One region of the Microcoleus sp. A003_D6 genome, then DNA from elsewhere that is predicted to be linked to it. Evidence: riboswitches for the same ligand, from Rfam matches in the RefSeq annotation. Region 1 holds a riboswitch; the other holds the start of a gene.

Evidence for each region. Region 1 has a riboswitch for cobalamin ahead of cobG (precorrin-3B synthase). Riboswitches for the same ligand answer to the same signal wherever they lie in the genome.
Region 2: it holds a riboswitch for cobalamin, as region 1 does, so the genes downstream of both, metE (5-methyltetrahydropteroyltriglutamate--homocysteine S-methyltransferase) here and cobG (precorrin-3B synthase) in region 1, are expected to answer to the same signal.

Annotation. Positions count from the first base shown of each region.
Region 1 covers NZ_JAUBWA010000062.1:1,249-9,273, reverse strand. The annotation lists gene QUB70_RS17995 (class I SAM-dependent DNA methyltransferase) at 1-3,387, shown strand, start outside; gene QUB70_RS17990 (hypothetical protein) at 3,576-3,965, opposite strand; gene QUB70_RS17985 (hypothetical protein) at 3,970-4,314, opposite strand; gene cbiE (precorrin-6y C5,15-methyltransferase (decarboxylating) subunit CbiE) at 4,377-5,585, opposite strand; adenosylcobalamin-variant (AdoCbl-variant) riboswitch at 5,986-6,065, shown strand; gene cobG (precorrin-3B synthase) at 6,122-7,567, shown strand; gene QUB70_RS17970 (precorrin-8X methylmutase) at 7,632-8,025, shown strand, end outside.
Region 2 covers NZ_JAUBWA010000103.1:10,057-18,081, reverse strand. The annotation lists gene QUB70_RS24110 (GAF domain-containing protein) at 1-102, opposite strand, end outside; cobalamin riboswitch at 767-913, shown strand; gene metE (5-methyltetrahydropteroyltriglutamate--homocysteine S-methyltransferase) at 1,327-3,573, shown strand; gene QUB70_RS24100 (hypothetical protein) at 3,557-3,988, shown strand; gene QUB70_RS24095 (hypothetical protein) at 4,072-4,533, shown strand; gene QUB70_RS24090 (methyltransferase domain-containing protein) at 4,675-5,511, shown strand; gene QUB70_RS24085 (hypothetical protein) at 5,800-6,015, shown strand; gene QUB70_RS24080 (Crp/Fnr family transcriptional regulator) at 6,166-6,765, shown strand; gene QUB70_RS24075 (hypothetical protein) at 7,187-8,025, shown strand, end outside.

The DNA.
Region 1 (8,025 bases):
GGTTCTAGCGGTAACGAACGGGCAAACTACCAGCTATTTTTTGCGGAAATGTCCGATGCGCTGGGAGTCGATCGCCCTTTTGATAAAGGCAGAATTCCCAACGATCCCTACTGCTTTGATAAAGATGTCAAAATTTTTCACCCCAGCGGGAAAGTGACTCCGGGGTTTGTTGATTTTTACAAAGCCGATCATTTTTTAATAGAGGCAAAACAGGGCGGAACGACGAGCAAAAAGGGAACGGCAAAGCGCGGAACCAATACCTATTTGCGGGAGATGGAAAAAGCGTTTGTGCAGGCAGTTGCCTATACTCGAACTCTCACCAGTAAACCACCGTTTTTGTTAACTTGCGATATTGGCGATCATTTTGAATTATGGATGGGTTTTAGTGGCGATTATGGTGGCTATGGGGCGCGGCGAGACATTGGATTAGCCGAACTCCGAAAAGCGGATGTATTCGATTTGTTTGTCGATATTTTTAGCAATCCGCAGCAGCGAAACCCGGAGAAGATTGCAGCGCGGGTGACGCGGGAAGTGGCGGCGGATTTGGCAGAGTTGGCGAAGGGAATGGAGGCGAATGTCGATCGCGCCAGCGACTCCCAAAAGGAGTATCCGCAGCAAGTCGCCCAGTTTTTGATGCGCTGTATTTTTACTATGTTTGCTGAAGATGTGGGATTGCTGAAGGAACATCTGTTTACAAAGGCGCTGGAAACGCGATGGATTCTTAACCCGAAAATGTTTAAACCGGAGGTAGAGGCGCTGTGGGAAGCGATGAATAAGGGGACGAGTTTTGGTTTTCATGGCAAGTTGTTGCGGTTTAATGGGGGATTGTTTTCGGATTCTGGGGCGTTTGCGTTGACGAAGGCGCAGTTGCAGGTGTTGTTACAGGCGGCGAAGCGGGATTGGTGTAATGTGGAACCGGCGATTTTTGGGACGTTGTTGGAGAGGGCGCTGGATACGCGGGAAAGAAGTAAGTTGGGGGCGCATTATACGCCGCGATCGTATGTGGAACGGTTGGTAAAACCGGTGGTGATGGAGCCTTTGGGCGATCGCTGGATTGCGGTACAAGCGGAGGTTAAACAGTTGCTGAACGCGGGGGAAGCGGAACCGACTGCAAATCAACAGAAAAAGGCGATCGCAGTTTTAGAAGCATTTCTGACCGAGTTACAACAGGTGAAAATTCTCGATCCGGCGTGCGGATCGGGGAATTTTTTGTATGTGACGTTGGATTTGTTGAAGGGGTTGGAGTCGGAGGTGTTGCGGCGTTTGGAGGATGTTACAGGCGCGGCACAGTTGCGGTTGGATATTAATCAAGTGAATCCGAGTCAGTTTTTGGGGATTGAGATTAATCCGAGGGCGGCGGCGATCGCGGATTTGGTGATTTGGATTGGCTATTTGCAGTGGCATTTTCGGCGATTTGGCGATCTTCCGCCGATCGAACCTGTGTTGAGGGAGTACAAGAATATTGAATGTCGGGATGCGGTGTTGGCCTATGACGGGGTAGAAGCGGATGTCGATGCGGCGGGGAAGGTGCGGACTCGCTGGGGCGGGCGGACGAGCAAAAGTCCGGTGACTGGTGAGGATATTCCCGATCCGACAGATCAAGTAACGATTTATCGGTATTTGAATCCGAGGGCGGCCGTGTGGCCGGAGGCGGATTATATTGTGTCGAATCCGCCGTTTATTGGAAAGCTCAAGATGCTTGACAGGCTTGGGGAAGGTTATGCCAAAGCACTACGTAAAGCTTATAAAAATCAGGTTCCTGATAGCTGCGATTTCGTTATGTACTGGTGGTACAAAGCTGCAAAACTGGCTGCTCATAGTAATATTAGTAAGTTTGGCTTTGTTACCACAAATAGCATCACTCAGACTTTTAATCGTCGTATTGTTCAAGAGGCTATAACTGATACTCACCCTATTTATCTAACGTTTGCCATCCCCGATCACCCCTGGGTAAACAGTGAAAATTGTGCAGCAGTCAGAATTGCTATAACTGCTGGTGCTGCTGGAAAAGCGAGCGGAAAAATTGAATCAGTTATTGAAGAAATAGAAGATCAAGACAGTGAAGATGTCAAAGTAGTAATTTCCCGAAAAATCGGCTTTCTCCAAAGTGATCTGAGTGTGGGCGCTAACGTTGTTGGCGTACAACCTCTTAAAGCTAATTCAAAGTTAGCAGGTATAGGTGTCATGCTGGGGAACGATGGTTTTATTGTTGAACCTGATATTGATTTTCCTGATGAAGCATTTGTTATTAAACGGCTAACCAATGGTAGTGATATTTTGAAGAAGAGCAGAAATATAAAAGTCATTGATTTTTATGGAATGACCATAAATGAGGCACAAATTACAGCTCCTAAAGCTTTTCAGCAAGTTCTAGTGAAGGTAAAACCTGAGCGTGAATTGAATAATAGAGAATCACGGAGAAAGAATTGGTGGTTATTCGCAGAAACTATGCCTAAAACCCGTGATTCTCTCAGCGGAATTAAACGATATATTCCTGTAGTATTAACCGCAAAATATCGCGTTTTCACATTCTTAGATCCAAGCGTTATACCTGACGTTAGTATTGTTGCAATCGCCCTTGACGACGCTTATTTCTTGGGAGTTCTTTCTAGTCGAATTCATGTTACTTGGTCGCTGGCAGCAGGGGGAAGATTGGGCATTGGGAACGATCCACGTTACAACAAAACTACTTGCTTCGACCCCTTCCCATTCCCCGACGCAACTGATACTCAAAAACAAACCATCCGAGAACTCGGAGAACGCCTCGACAGCCACCGCAAACGAGTCCAAACCGCTAACCCGGAAGTCACCATCACCGGGATGTACAACCTCCTCGAACAACTCCGCAAAGGCGAACCCCTCAACGACAAAGAGAAAGCCTTCAACCAAAAAGCCCTAGTCTCCACCCTCAAACAAATCCACGACGAACTCGATCGCGCCGTATTTGCCGCCTATGGTTGGGAAACCACCCTCACCGAAGACCAAATCCTCGAAAACCTCGTCACCCTCAACGCGCAACGCGCCGAAGAAGAACGCAACGGACACATTCGCTGGCTGCGTCCCGACTACCAATCTCCCGGCGAAACCTACGTACAACCAACTCTCGAAGGTATCACCACCGAAACCGAAACCGCGATTGTTCCCGCAGAACAACAACCCTTTCCCAAAACCCTCAAAGAGCAACTTTCCGCCATCCGCGACTTGTTTCGCACCCAAAGCGGCGAATGGACAGCTACCCAAGTCACCTCCCATTTCAAAGCAGCAAATCGCAAACAAAAAGTCATTTTCGACTGTTTGGAAAGCTTGGAAGATTTAGGGATTTTGCTCAGTCACGATGAAGGTGGCGTGACTTTTTGGCACCTGGCAGAAGTTGGAAATGCTGGGTAATACCATTCTTTAAAATTCTTACAACATGATTCGTAGGGTGTGTCGCCATCGACAATCTCTCGCATAAAGACCAACAACCTCATAGCGACGCACCTTAGATAATTGATAAAAACTATTGCTTGCTACAAAACAAGTTTGGTTTTTTTTCCTCAACTATTCTGTAAGGTGCGTCGATACGCATACTGAATTTATGCCATCTGTAAATACTCCAATACCAGCAACCGCAAATAGTCTAGCATTCGGATATAAGACCGCATTTGAAGATAGCCCGATCGCGTTTCAGCATAAAATTCAGCAATCGCAGAACGATCGAACACCCTAAGCTGATGTAAATTTGCGATCGCTTCCTCGCGATTATCAACTCCTGCGCCAGCCTCAATTTGACTCGCATAACCGCGAATGCTAACTGTCACTAACTCAAGCTCCTCCAAAAACGAAAACTCTTCCTCGGTACCAAGATAGCTATGAGCTATCTCTTTGCGCTCTGATTTAGTTTTTTCATCCTCAACATTCAACTGTGTCAAAAGCTGCACAATAATATCCTGCTGAATCGTTAACTTGTTTTGAACTTGTGCCATAGTTCTATTCCTCATTAATGCCATAAGTCACTATTTTCTCAACACCATACTGGTCAGATCGCACAATTAAAAACTCATTGCCCTTTCGATAAACAGCGGCTCCATCCTGCCGATATCCCGTCCGAGGAACTCTCACAGCACCTCTGGTGTTGAAGTTGTGTGCTTTACGCAGATATTTGAGTGGATCAAATCCTTTTCTTTGTGAATGGTCTAACACACTCTGGGCAACAGTTCGATAAGTTCCTCTATCCCATTCAGAAAGATATTGCTGTAATTCAATAACTTCAGTGTTGGAATAGTCTTCAAACAGTCGAGACAAATAAGTATCTACAGATGATTCGTCTGGCATTCTCACTATAATTTTAGAGGATATTATTTATCATAGCTTTTAGCAAAGAGATCGATCGCCTTTTACCCCTTAACTACCACCCACTGAGTAATCGGTGCTAGCGGTTTCCAACCGATATAAGAACCGATCGCACCAACCCGCTGAATCCCAATTCTAATCAATTCGCCGCCGTGCAAAGAATGCCATTGCAGCACCGTAAGTTCGCTTTCAACAGTCACCGCATTTACCACCAAACGGCCACCTTCACCTAAAGCATTCCAACAAGTTTCTAACAAAGCCTCTGCGGTGACACCGCCGCCAATGAAAATAGCATCCGGTGGCGGCAAATTTGCCAAAGCAGCCGGTGCGTCTCCCGCCACGATTTTGAGTTCGGGAACACCAAAATTAGAGGCATTTTCAGCAATGTATTCCAGTCTAGTTGGATGGCGTTCGATCGCGATCGCCCGACAACTCCGATGACTCCGCATCCACTCAATCGCGATCGAGCCACAGCCAGCGCCCACATCCCACAGCAACTCCCCCGGAATCGGCGCTAATGAAGACAGCGTAACGGCTCGAACCTCCCGTTTAGTCAACTGTCCGTCGTGGCGATATGCAGCATCCGGTAAACCCGAAGTGCGGGGGAGGATAAGAGTTTCGCGATCGGCTGTAACTGCAATGGCGATCGCATTCAAATCCGCCAAATCCGCCATATTCCAAGCTGCTGCAACCCCCTCAATCCGCCGTTCCGCCTCCGACCCCATCCGCTCGAACACGGTCATCAAACTGCTGCCAAACCCCCGCTGTGTCAACAAATTGGCAACCTTTGCGGGTGTATGTCGATCGGCACTCAACACCAGCAAGCGTGCACCGGGATAGAAAGCAAGGGCGATCGAGGCGATCGGGCGATTGGTTAAACTGAAAGTCTCAACTTGGTCTAGTGACCAACCCAAACGGGCGCAAGCAAGACTAAAAGCCGATGCTGCGGGAATTACAGTCATTTCCGAAATGGGAATTTTGCGCGACAGTGTTACCCCAATTCCGTGACACATCGGATCGCCGCTTGCGATCACGCAAACAGATTCTGGACGCCTGCTGATGATGTCGTCAATGGTTTTTTGCAGGGGTGAAGCCCAAACTAATTTTTCGCGGGTGTCGTCGGTTGGTAGCATTGCGAGGTGGCGCGCGCCCCCGACAACGATTTTAGATCGATCGAGTAACGATCGGGCGATCGGATTCAATCCCGAAAGTCCATCCTCGCCAATTCCCACTACCGAAAGCCATTTGTGCATTGCGCCAAGGTAATTATGATTTATCAATTTTCAAGAATAATATGGGATGACATTTACAGTATTTTTTGATCGAGAGGTCAACCGCAGATGTTAGGCTGATAAACACGGATTAACGCAGATTAACAATTTTAAAAAAAATCTATTGTGGCTATGCTAGGGAACTGCAATTGCACTGTTTTTAGGATTAATGAATCTGGGCTAGTGAGTCATTATTTTAACTCACTACGGGATGCAGTTTAACCAGAGCAATTGGGTTTTTTAGCGAATCTGCGGCCTGCAACCTTTATATTTTTGTAAAAAAGTCTGTTTCTCGCTATTCCTCTGAGATTAAACAAAATTAGCGGGCATTTGTTAAGAAAGTTAAGAATTTTTGCTGCGGGCGATCGACTTGTGATACATTTCTTAAACCTGAAAGCGGGAAAGTCCGGTGCAATTCCGGCGCTGTGCCGCAACTGTGAAAGTCAGAATGCCGATTTCGGGGCGCGTTTTGCGCGTTTACTTGTAGGTTCCCTGCGTCGCACGGGGAAGGAGATTATTTGTTGCTTTTGACTGATTTACCGACTTGTCCGGGCCTATTCTCCGGTTCCCGCGCCCGCGACGGAATATTATCGAGGATGCGGATTCCGGGGGGAATTTTAAGCGTACAGCAATGTTGGACGATCGCCGATTTGGTCGATCGCTACAGTACCGGCTGTTTGCAAATCACAAATCGGGCAAATTTGCAAATCCGAAAATTGCACTCGGAAATTCCCCCAGAAATTTGGCAAGATTTGCAGGAATTGGGATTAGCGTCTCGCCGCGTTGAAGTTGACCCGATTCGCAATATGATGGCAAGTCCGACAGCAGGAATCGATCGCCAGCAGTTACTCGATACTCGCCCGCTAGTCAAAGCTTGGGATGATTACCTGCAAAAACATCCTGAGTTATCGGAACTTTCGGCTAAGTTCAGCATTGGCTTTGACGGCGGCGAAGCGGTTTCGATCCGCGATTTACGGAACGATATTTTATTAGTACCAGAAAGCCTACCGAAGAATTTTGAAATTGTTTTTCGCCTGTATTTCAACAGCAATACAGGAATTATTATCGAACAATCGCAAACTATTTCAGTATTAGCATCCCTCGCTAATATCTATCTGGAATACACCAAAAATCGGCCGCGAATTGAGGGCAAAAAACCGCGCTTGCGGCACCTGCTAGCCGATTGGGGCGTTGAAAGTTATCTCGAAAAAGTAGAGACAAAATTGCCGTTTCCCTTGAGGCGAAGCGCGATCGAACTTTCAGAAAGGGCGATCGAACCCAACGCCAATCTCGGCATCCACCGTCAGCGACAGTCGGATTTCTCCTACATCGGCATTGCTCTGCCCCTAGGCAAGCTAGAATCAAAACAAATGCGGAATTTGGCAAATTTAGCCCAAAATCTCGCCAATGGCACTCTGAGGCTTACGCCGTGGCAAAATCTGCTGATTTCCGACATCCCCAACTCCCAAGTTTCTCAGGTCAAACAGCAAATCGCTGATTTAGGATTGCACTCATCCGCAACTAACCTAGATTCCTGCTTAGTTGCTTGCGCCGGTAGCAGCGGCTGCGCGTCAGCGGCGACAGATACTCAAAGTCACGCCCTAGCAATGGCGAGGGATTTAGCGCAAAAACTGACGATCGACCGATCGATAAACATACATTTCAGCGGCTGCGAAAAATCCTGCGCCCAACACCAGCCAATTGACATCACCCTAATAGGAATTCAGATACAGCAGGGAAACGAGACGATCGCAGGTTACAACATTTATGTAGGTAAAAAAGACTTGCCCTTTGGACGGCAAATCTTCCCCGCTGTTAGTGTAACCGAGATGCCCCGCGCGATCGAAAAAATGCTGCGCGCCTACCACCAACTTCGAGAACCGGGTGAGTCATTTGGCGAATTTTGCGATCGATGGGCGATCGACAAATTACAACAATGGTTCAATCTTAATAAATCAGAATAAAAATTCAAATAACAAATAACAAATAACAAATAACAAGTAACCAATAACAAGTAACCAATAACCAATGCTTGACTACATCCGAGACGGAACAGAAATCTACACAAAATCCTTCGCCACAATCCGCGCCGAAGCAGACTTGTCAAGCCTACCAGCAGACTTAGAAACAGTCGCCGTGCGACTAATTCACAGTTGCGGAATGATCGATATCGTTACAGACTTAGCAGCTTCCCCCGGTGCCGCCACCTGCGGGCGTCAAGCCCTCGCAGCAGGCGCGCCGATTTTGTGCGACGCCCGAATGATAGCCGAAGGCATCACCCGCAAGCGACTTCCCGCTAACAATCAGGTGATTTGCACCCTCTGGCATCCCGATGTCCCGGAGTTGGCGCGCCAAATCGGAAATACTCGATCGGCAGCAGCCCTTGATTTGTGGCTAAAGGATTTGGAGGGTGCGGTTGTGG
Region 2 (8,025 bases), on a different contig from region 1:
CAAAACTTCTCGAATCTCGTATAGGGATTTTTCTACTAATACATCACGCTTGAGACGATTTGTCAAGCTGTTAACAATTTGTTGCAGGCGATCGTCAGACATGGTATTAACTCCTTCAATTCCTAGTACACTCGCCCGATCTGAATTATTGTTTAACTTTGCAGCCTCACAAATCCTCCAATTTTTGCGGATCGGGATTCTCGTCCGCTCGAAAATAAGTGATTTTTGGCTTAACAGTTGTCGCGATGGCAGCAACATTATACTAATATTTTAACCGACACAGCAATTTTTTAGGAAAACTGGCGATTCCCTACGGAATAGCTTCGCTTCACGGCTTTTTTTGCAAATAACCACAGGCCCGACGGCTGTTCCACAAAGGAAGAACCACAAGTCCGATGGCTGTTCCACAAGGCACAGAAGAAAAGATCAAAGAAGAGAAGAGAAAGAATTTGTAATAGATGGGATAATGGCGCTGCTGATTTACGGTATGAAAGGCTAAATAGGCCAGTCATAGAAACCAGTATCGACAAAGCTTGGGGATTTTCAACTGATTTTTTTCATACCCTGATTAAGCAACGCCGGATATTTTATCTCCTGGTTTGATTTGGTTAAGGGTTCCTAATCTAACCAATAAAAATCCTGATGTTGTGTTAGTCAGCATTTTGGATTAGCCTTTTAGTTGACATTAAATGATTTTTAATTGAAAGGCTTGTTCGCAAGGCGATCGCCCTATCTGTCTGAGGGGTTGCAAATTTTCAGAAATGTGCTATTGTCAAAAGTAATCGGTTCTGGTGGAGATCAGCCACTAGAGGAAACGGGGAAAGTCCGGTGCGAACCCGGCGCTGTCCCGCAACTGTGATGAAGCGTACAATCGTTTCTTAGTCAGGATGCCCGCCGATTGTATCGTTTCATTTAACCCATCTGCGAGGTACGGATGTATTCAGCATTTTGTTTTCAATTCGATTCTGTTTCACCAGACGCTGCGCGATCGGCGATTATACTCCTTAACCCGCGAGAAACCTGTGGTGGAATTGGTTTCTAGGGCGACATCGCGAGTTTGAAAAGTTTAGCCCCAACAGCATTATCTAGTTTCAGATGCAAGAAATCTTGCTGGGCATTTGCCTGCTGTAATTTCTAGGATCTTTTATCGCTTTTTTGGAAGTTCAGATGGTTTCGCCTTTGGTGCGATCGCGAAGCGTCCCGTAGGGAATCGCCTTGCAATCTAATGGCATTGCTGTCGGAAATTCGGCATCGGATACCTCTTGGTTTCCGACTGAGTTTCTATGGACTGATGAATCAATTTACAACCCCAACTTAGGAGCAATTATGTCAATTTTAACGGCAACTATTGGATATCCCCGCATTGGTAAAAACCGTGAAGTTAAGAAAGCTTTGGAAGGTTTTTGGAGTGGCAAATTAGAAGCAGATACTTTACTGCAAACAGTGAAAACTGTAGCAATAGAAAATTGGAAAAGACAGCTACAAGTAGGCATCGATCGCATCGGTGTAGGCGATACCACACTCTACGATTGTGTGCTTGACTGGACAATTCGTTTAGGTCTAATTCCCAAACGCTTTCAGGGGTTATCAGGACTCGATCGATACTTTGCAATGGCACGGGGCAAAGAAGGAATTCCGGCCCTAGAGATGACCAAATGGTTTGATAGCAACTATCACTACCTCGTGCCTGAAATTCCCACCGAACTGCAACCAGCAGATTTCAGCGATTTTCTGGAGACCGTGCAGCGGGCAAAAGCGACGTTAGGGGATCGGGCAGTGCCGATCGTTCTTGGCCCCTGTACGCTACTGCGGTTGAGTCGGTTAGATGGCGCAATGGACGATTCTCTAGCGCAATTGCTGCCGCGCTACATCGAACTCTTGACGCAATTAAAAGCCCTTGGCGTTGCCGAAGTGCAGATACATGAACCTGCCTTAGTTCTGGGAGATGCAAACAATTTCAAAGCACACTATCAAACTGCTTATCAAGCCTTTGCTAAAGTCGATTTACCGCTGCATCTTGTCACTTACTTTGATGACTTGGGTGAAGCTTATTCTTGGGTGATGGCATTACCTGTTACCGCGATTAGTTTAGACTTCACTCGCGGACGCAATTTAGATTTACTCAAGCAATATGGATTTCCCCCAGATAAGCATCTGGGCGTTGGCATTGTGGATGCCCGCAACATCTGGCAAATCCGTCCAGAACAATTGCTGCCAGTGCTGCAAGACATTCAAAGAATTACGCCTAATATCGTCATTCAGCCGTCGGCATCATTGCAGTTTGTTCCCTACGATGCCAAACGGGAAACAAAGTTGCCAGAACCTCTCCGCAATGTGTTGAGTTTTGCAGAACAAAAACTGCAAGCGGTGAAGTTTTTGGCACGCAGTTTAGCAGGAGAAGAAACTGAGAGCGATCGCATCCAGATTACCGATGCCTGGACAAAATTCGAGCAATTTAGTCCAGCAAATCAAGCCGTGCAGTCACGCATGAAAAGCATTACGACAAATGACTTTCTACGGGAATTATCCTACGGTTTGCGGCTGTCAAAACAGATTTCTCTGCCCATTTTTCCCACCACAACGATCGGCTCATTTCCTCAAACATCAGAAGTGCGACAACTGCGAGTACGGTATAAAAAGGGTGAATTGAGTCAGCCAGAGTATGAAGCAGCGATCGATACTGAGATTGCCGACAGCATTAAACTCCAAGAAGAAATTGGGCTGGATGTGCTAGTGCATGGCGAATTTGAACGCACCGATATGGTGGAATACTTTGGACAACAGTTAGATGGATTTGCCTTCACGCAAAATGGCTGGGTGCAAAGCTATGGCAGTCGGTACGTGCGTCCGCCGATTATTTACGGTGATGTCTTTCGCACTGCCCCAATGACGGTACGCGAGTTTAAAGTAGCGCAATCATTGACGCAAAAACCAGTTAAAGGAATGCTAACAGCTCCCGTAACAATTTTAAATTGGTCATATCCGCGCACTGATATTTCTCGACAGGAACAAGCGTTTCAAATTGCACTGGCATTGCGCGATGAAGTGGCAGATTTAGAAGCAGCAGGAGCGAAGGTAATTCAAGTAGATGAACCCGCATTACGCGAAGGTTTACCTCTGAAGATAGAACGCTGGAGTGAATACCTGTCTTGGGCAGTAGATGCGTTTCGTTTGGCAACCGCAGTCGCTCATCCCCAGACTCAAATTCACACGCATATGTGCTACTGCGAATTTGGCGACATTATCAAAGACATTGAACGGTTAGATGCCGATGTGATTTCGATTGAAAATAGTCGCAGCAACAACCAAACGCTGCATGAAATCATCGCCGCAGGCTACACCTATCAAGTGGGTAACGGCGTTTATGACATCCACAGTCCAGTAGTGCCAACAACAGAACAAATTTTGCAGCAGTTGCGAACTGGAATTGCCAATTTACTTGTGCAGCAAATTTGGGTTAATCCCGATTGCGGCCTGAAAACACGGCGTTGGGAAGAAGTAATTCCGGCACTGAAAAATATGGTGGAAGCTGCCAAAACGCTGCGGGAGGAAGTAAATGCGACCGGAAAATAGCATCTGGCAGGGAAACTTTGGCTACTGGCAACATGGCTTCATTCATACAAATCTGCTGATGATTGGTTATACAGGATGGAAGGGATTTCAGTCTTTTGGACGGGGAGTTGTGGTTTGTGATGTGAATACTCAAGTTATTCATTCTACAATTACAAATTTTGAACCAATTCCGTTCGCAATCCAGTTTATCCCCTCGAATTTGATGGGGTTTTACTTGCGATCGCTATCCCTTGACTCATCGACTATTTCATCGGTTCAGGCAGCAGTTGCCACCTATAATACCGAGAAAGATATTCTGCTGGTGCTGAAAGTTAATCGTCAAATCGAGGTCAATTTATTAAGAAAAATGGCGATCGCACCTGCTGATTGTTACGAACAAGTCTGTAGACGCTGGGACGAATTCTCACCAAGCTAGAGTTCCTAAAACTTACCCTATTCTCCCAATGCCTAAACCAAATCTCTGTTATCAAATCCAGCTTTGGCAGTTGTTAGAAAAAGATGGACAGTGAAATGAACGGTTACGATTGGCAGCAAGACTTTATTGCTACTAATTTATTGGCGTTGGGTTACAACGCCTGGATAGGTTACTTAGGAGGTGAACGCGGAGCAGTAATTTGCAGTCTTAATTCTCCACTTTTAGGAGTCGCAGGTGAAACATTTAACTCCTATTTTGTTCCGCGTTCCCGTCTCGCCCCATTCCTAAATGCGTGGCTGGCTGCTCCTGATACGGTGATCCTTCAGCATCATCACATGAATGCTCATATCCTTCAAGAAGTGGATAATTATAATCCGTTTAAGGATATTATTCTCCTGTTGGAATGCGCCAATCAAGCTATCTTTTTGAATCTGAGAAATCTTCCGATTTCACCTCCAGATTGTTACCAAACTGTGTGCAAGCACTGGGAAGATTTTCAACTAGAAACGGATGCTGTTGTGAAGCGTACTGATATTTCGCGGTAAACTTTTTTGAAACTGCGATCGACGCTCTGAATAGAATTCTTCCGTCAACCCTTCCCATTCAAGTTAAAAATGATGAATACTCACTTTCAAAGAATGGGAAGAATCCCAACTGTTCAACATCCGTTAGAGGAAAAAGCAACAATGGCAAGACTTATTCAACATAAAAAAGAAGCCTTCTGGTTTTACCGTTTTGTGTCGATTGGCTACGATAATTTGATTAATCCGTTTTTCTGGACGATTCCAATGCGGGAAAAATCTCTGGAACTCGCGCAACTAGATCGCCCTGATTTACAAGTTCTAGATGCGGGAGCAGGAACGGGATTTACTACTTGTGGCATTGTCGAAAAAGTGAATGCTAATAATGTTAAAATGCTCGATCAAAGTCCGCATCAGTTAGCTAAAGCGAAACAAAAACTCGCAATTAATGATTGTGAGAAATTTCTCGGAGATGTGGAGAATTTACCCTTTGCTACCGATACATTCGATCGCTACATTTCTGCTGGCAGTATTGAGTATTGGCCCGATCCGCAACGGGCGATCGCTGAAGCTTATCGTGTGACTAAACCAGGCGGAATTGCGCTGATTATCGGCCCGCTGGAACGCAAGAATCCGATCGCCCGTTGGCTGTCTGATACGTGGATGCTGTTTCCCAGTGAAGACGCTTATATCAGTTGGTATGAGTTAGCAGGATTCACCCAAATTCGCAAAGTGTACGTTGCACCGGATTGGTATGCTGATGAGAATAGCCCCTACGCGATCGCGATCGCAGGTGTAAAACCATCCCCCGGAAAATCTCCTGCAATCTTATCAGATGCTATTGAACAAGCCGCAGAACCAATGACGCTAGAGCGTTTTTTACTCTTCTGGTTTCGGTTTGTTATCGGCTCTGCTACTGGTGCATTATTTATACCAATAGCAGCAGTGCGATCGCTAATAGCAAAGTTCAATCCTCCTCAACAAGATTCTCAATCCAAATAATCCGAAACTATAGGCGGGAAGGTTTAGGTGGTAAATATACTCCTTTTAAGCCTTGATGAAGGACGGGAGTACGGTTGGTGCTGATGAGCTTACCCCGGAGACTGGGCCGCCTGCGAGATCAAATTCGGTAGCATTGGAATTATTAATATTACCGAAATCAGGACACGGCAGTGCCGTTTCCCTACAATTCATCGGGTAGGGACACTCCAAGAGCCGTGTCCTCGGTTACTATCATGTCGAAGAGTGCAACCGGAATTGATATCATGCTCGATCGCGCGATCCGCGCTGATGCCAATATTTTGTTTTGCGGGCGATCGGGCGATCGCATTTGAGAATCAATTACAGGCAAGTTTTATCAATAACTTGGCAAGCACAATTGATTTTCAAGAGCCTCCTGCAACCGTGTCTGCAACTGCACGAAGGGCGATGGAGTCGGGAATGTGGGGCGCCTGGGCGATCGACGAGCAACTTGTACTGTCCACAACCCAGGCACAGATACCGTGAAGTTCCGAAACGTCTCTTACATCACGCGCAAAGGGTTTCAACCTTCTTGAGTCCCCAGTTGCAATTCTTTCAAGCTAGTTGACATATATTATCAATTAATTTAAACTGTACATTGTATCCACAGTAGCGGTGGCGCTCAACCTAAATCCTATGACTTTTTCAACCTACACTCCAGCCTTGTACCCTCATCTCAGACAGCAGACTTTCACCTGCCGTCAGTTGGTGCCCATGCCCTTTAACGGCTTACTGCGGATTGAACGGGGAGCCGTCCGAACCGTGACTTGGAGCGAACAGGGAACACCAATAACCCTCGGATATTGGGGAGTTGGAGACGTACTCGGTCACTCGCTCTCAGGCGTTCAACCTTATCAAATTGAGTGTAAAACTCATGTAGAACTTAGTTACATTCCTCAAAATTTGTGCGATCGATCCTTAGATGAAGTTTTCAGACACATTCAGCAAACTCAAGCATTTTTCTGCATTGTTCGCAGCGAATGTCTGCGGGATAGATTGTTGCAACTATTAGTTTGGTTGGGACAAAAATTTGGTCGCGAAGTGGCACAAGGATTGTTGATCGATTTGAGATTGACTCATCAGGAGCTTTCTGAGGCGATGGGAATTACGCGGATTACGGTGACGCGGCTGATGTGTCGTTTGGAGGAAGAGGGAATTATCGATCGCACTCGCCCTCAATACATTGTTTTAACTTCTCAACCCGCAAACAGATTTATCGGTGGGGTCAATTCTTGAATCTAAAATCCAAAATCGTCTGAGCGCCAGATTCTCCGATAATCATTACCGTAAAAAATCTACCGCTAATGTCTTCAGAAAATATTGCCTTTATGCCAGGGTGCTCTCACTATTCACTGGATTTATTGCTCACAGAAATCGGCGAATGTTAGAATTTTAGCCTATGTACGATTAATCGCATCATAAACTAGCCCCATTAACTATTTCTTGCTCCACTTCTCTGCGTTCTCTGTGGTTCAAAAAATATCAAGATGTTGATTTTTTGACCGTTCTGCAACATGACAAGCGAGGACACGGCAGTGCCGTTGCCTGACTGTGGGTAATATTAATTCCGATGCTACCGGATTTGATATCATGAGTTTGGGTTTTGTAAAAGAGGTAATATTTATGAAGTGCCCATTATAAATTACCAATACTCTCCGTGTTCTCTAAAACAGCAATTCTGAATTTTACGATCGCCCTTTTAATAGCCCTGGGCATTGAGTTGTTCAGCGGTAATACAAGTGTTGCTCAAAATGCCGCCGCAATTAAATTCTCTAGCACTGCTGCGGGTGTTAGCACTCGCTACATCGGTGCTGTCGAGGGCAGTATCAATTTTGACCTCAAAGATTTACAAGATTTGGGAATTAATACCTACCGCATTTACGGCGGGATGTCTCGATGGGAACCGGAAGACGATGACGGTAAATACGGTTGGCCGTCTATTGACGAAATTAAGAGAAATTCCAATATAATTAATTGGGCGCATTGGGATCGGATTATGACCGATCCGCCCCAAGGTAGCGATTATTGGTGGTCTGGAGAACCCGGCACAGTTTGGCAAGGCAATGCCAGGACTATTTTCAATACTCTCAAACAAGCAAATATTCGCCCGGTGGTGAGTATACGGAATGTTGATAGTAGCTGGAGTCCGAGTTGGGCGCTGCAACTGAATCCGCCGCGCACAGGAGAAGATTGGAACGAGTGGTGGGAACACGTTTTTGCTACGGTTTATTGGCTGAACGTACGCAATGACTACCGCGTTGATGATTGGGAAATTCACAACGAACCGGACAATCGGGAACAGGGTTGGGGAGGGACGAGGGCTGATTATTTTGAGTTGGTTAAGGTGGCCAAAGATGCGATCGACTTTGTTTACAAAACTTATTTGCCTTCGCGCACTTACCGCATCCACGGCCCAAAAACTGTAGGCGGCAGCAATTGGCCGGCTAGTGCTTTGTCGGAAATTCCTACTTATTTCGATACTGTCAATGTCCACAA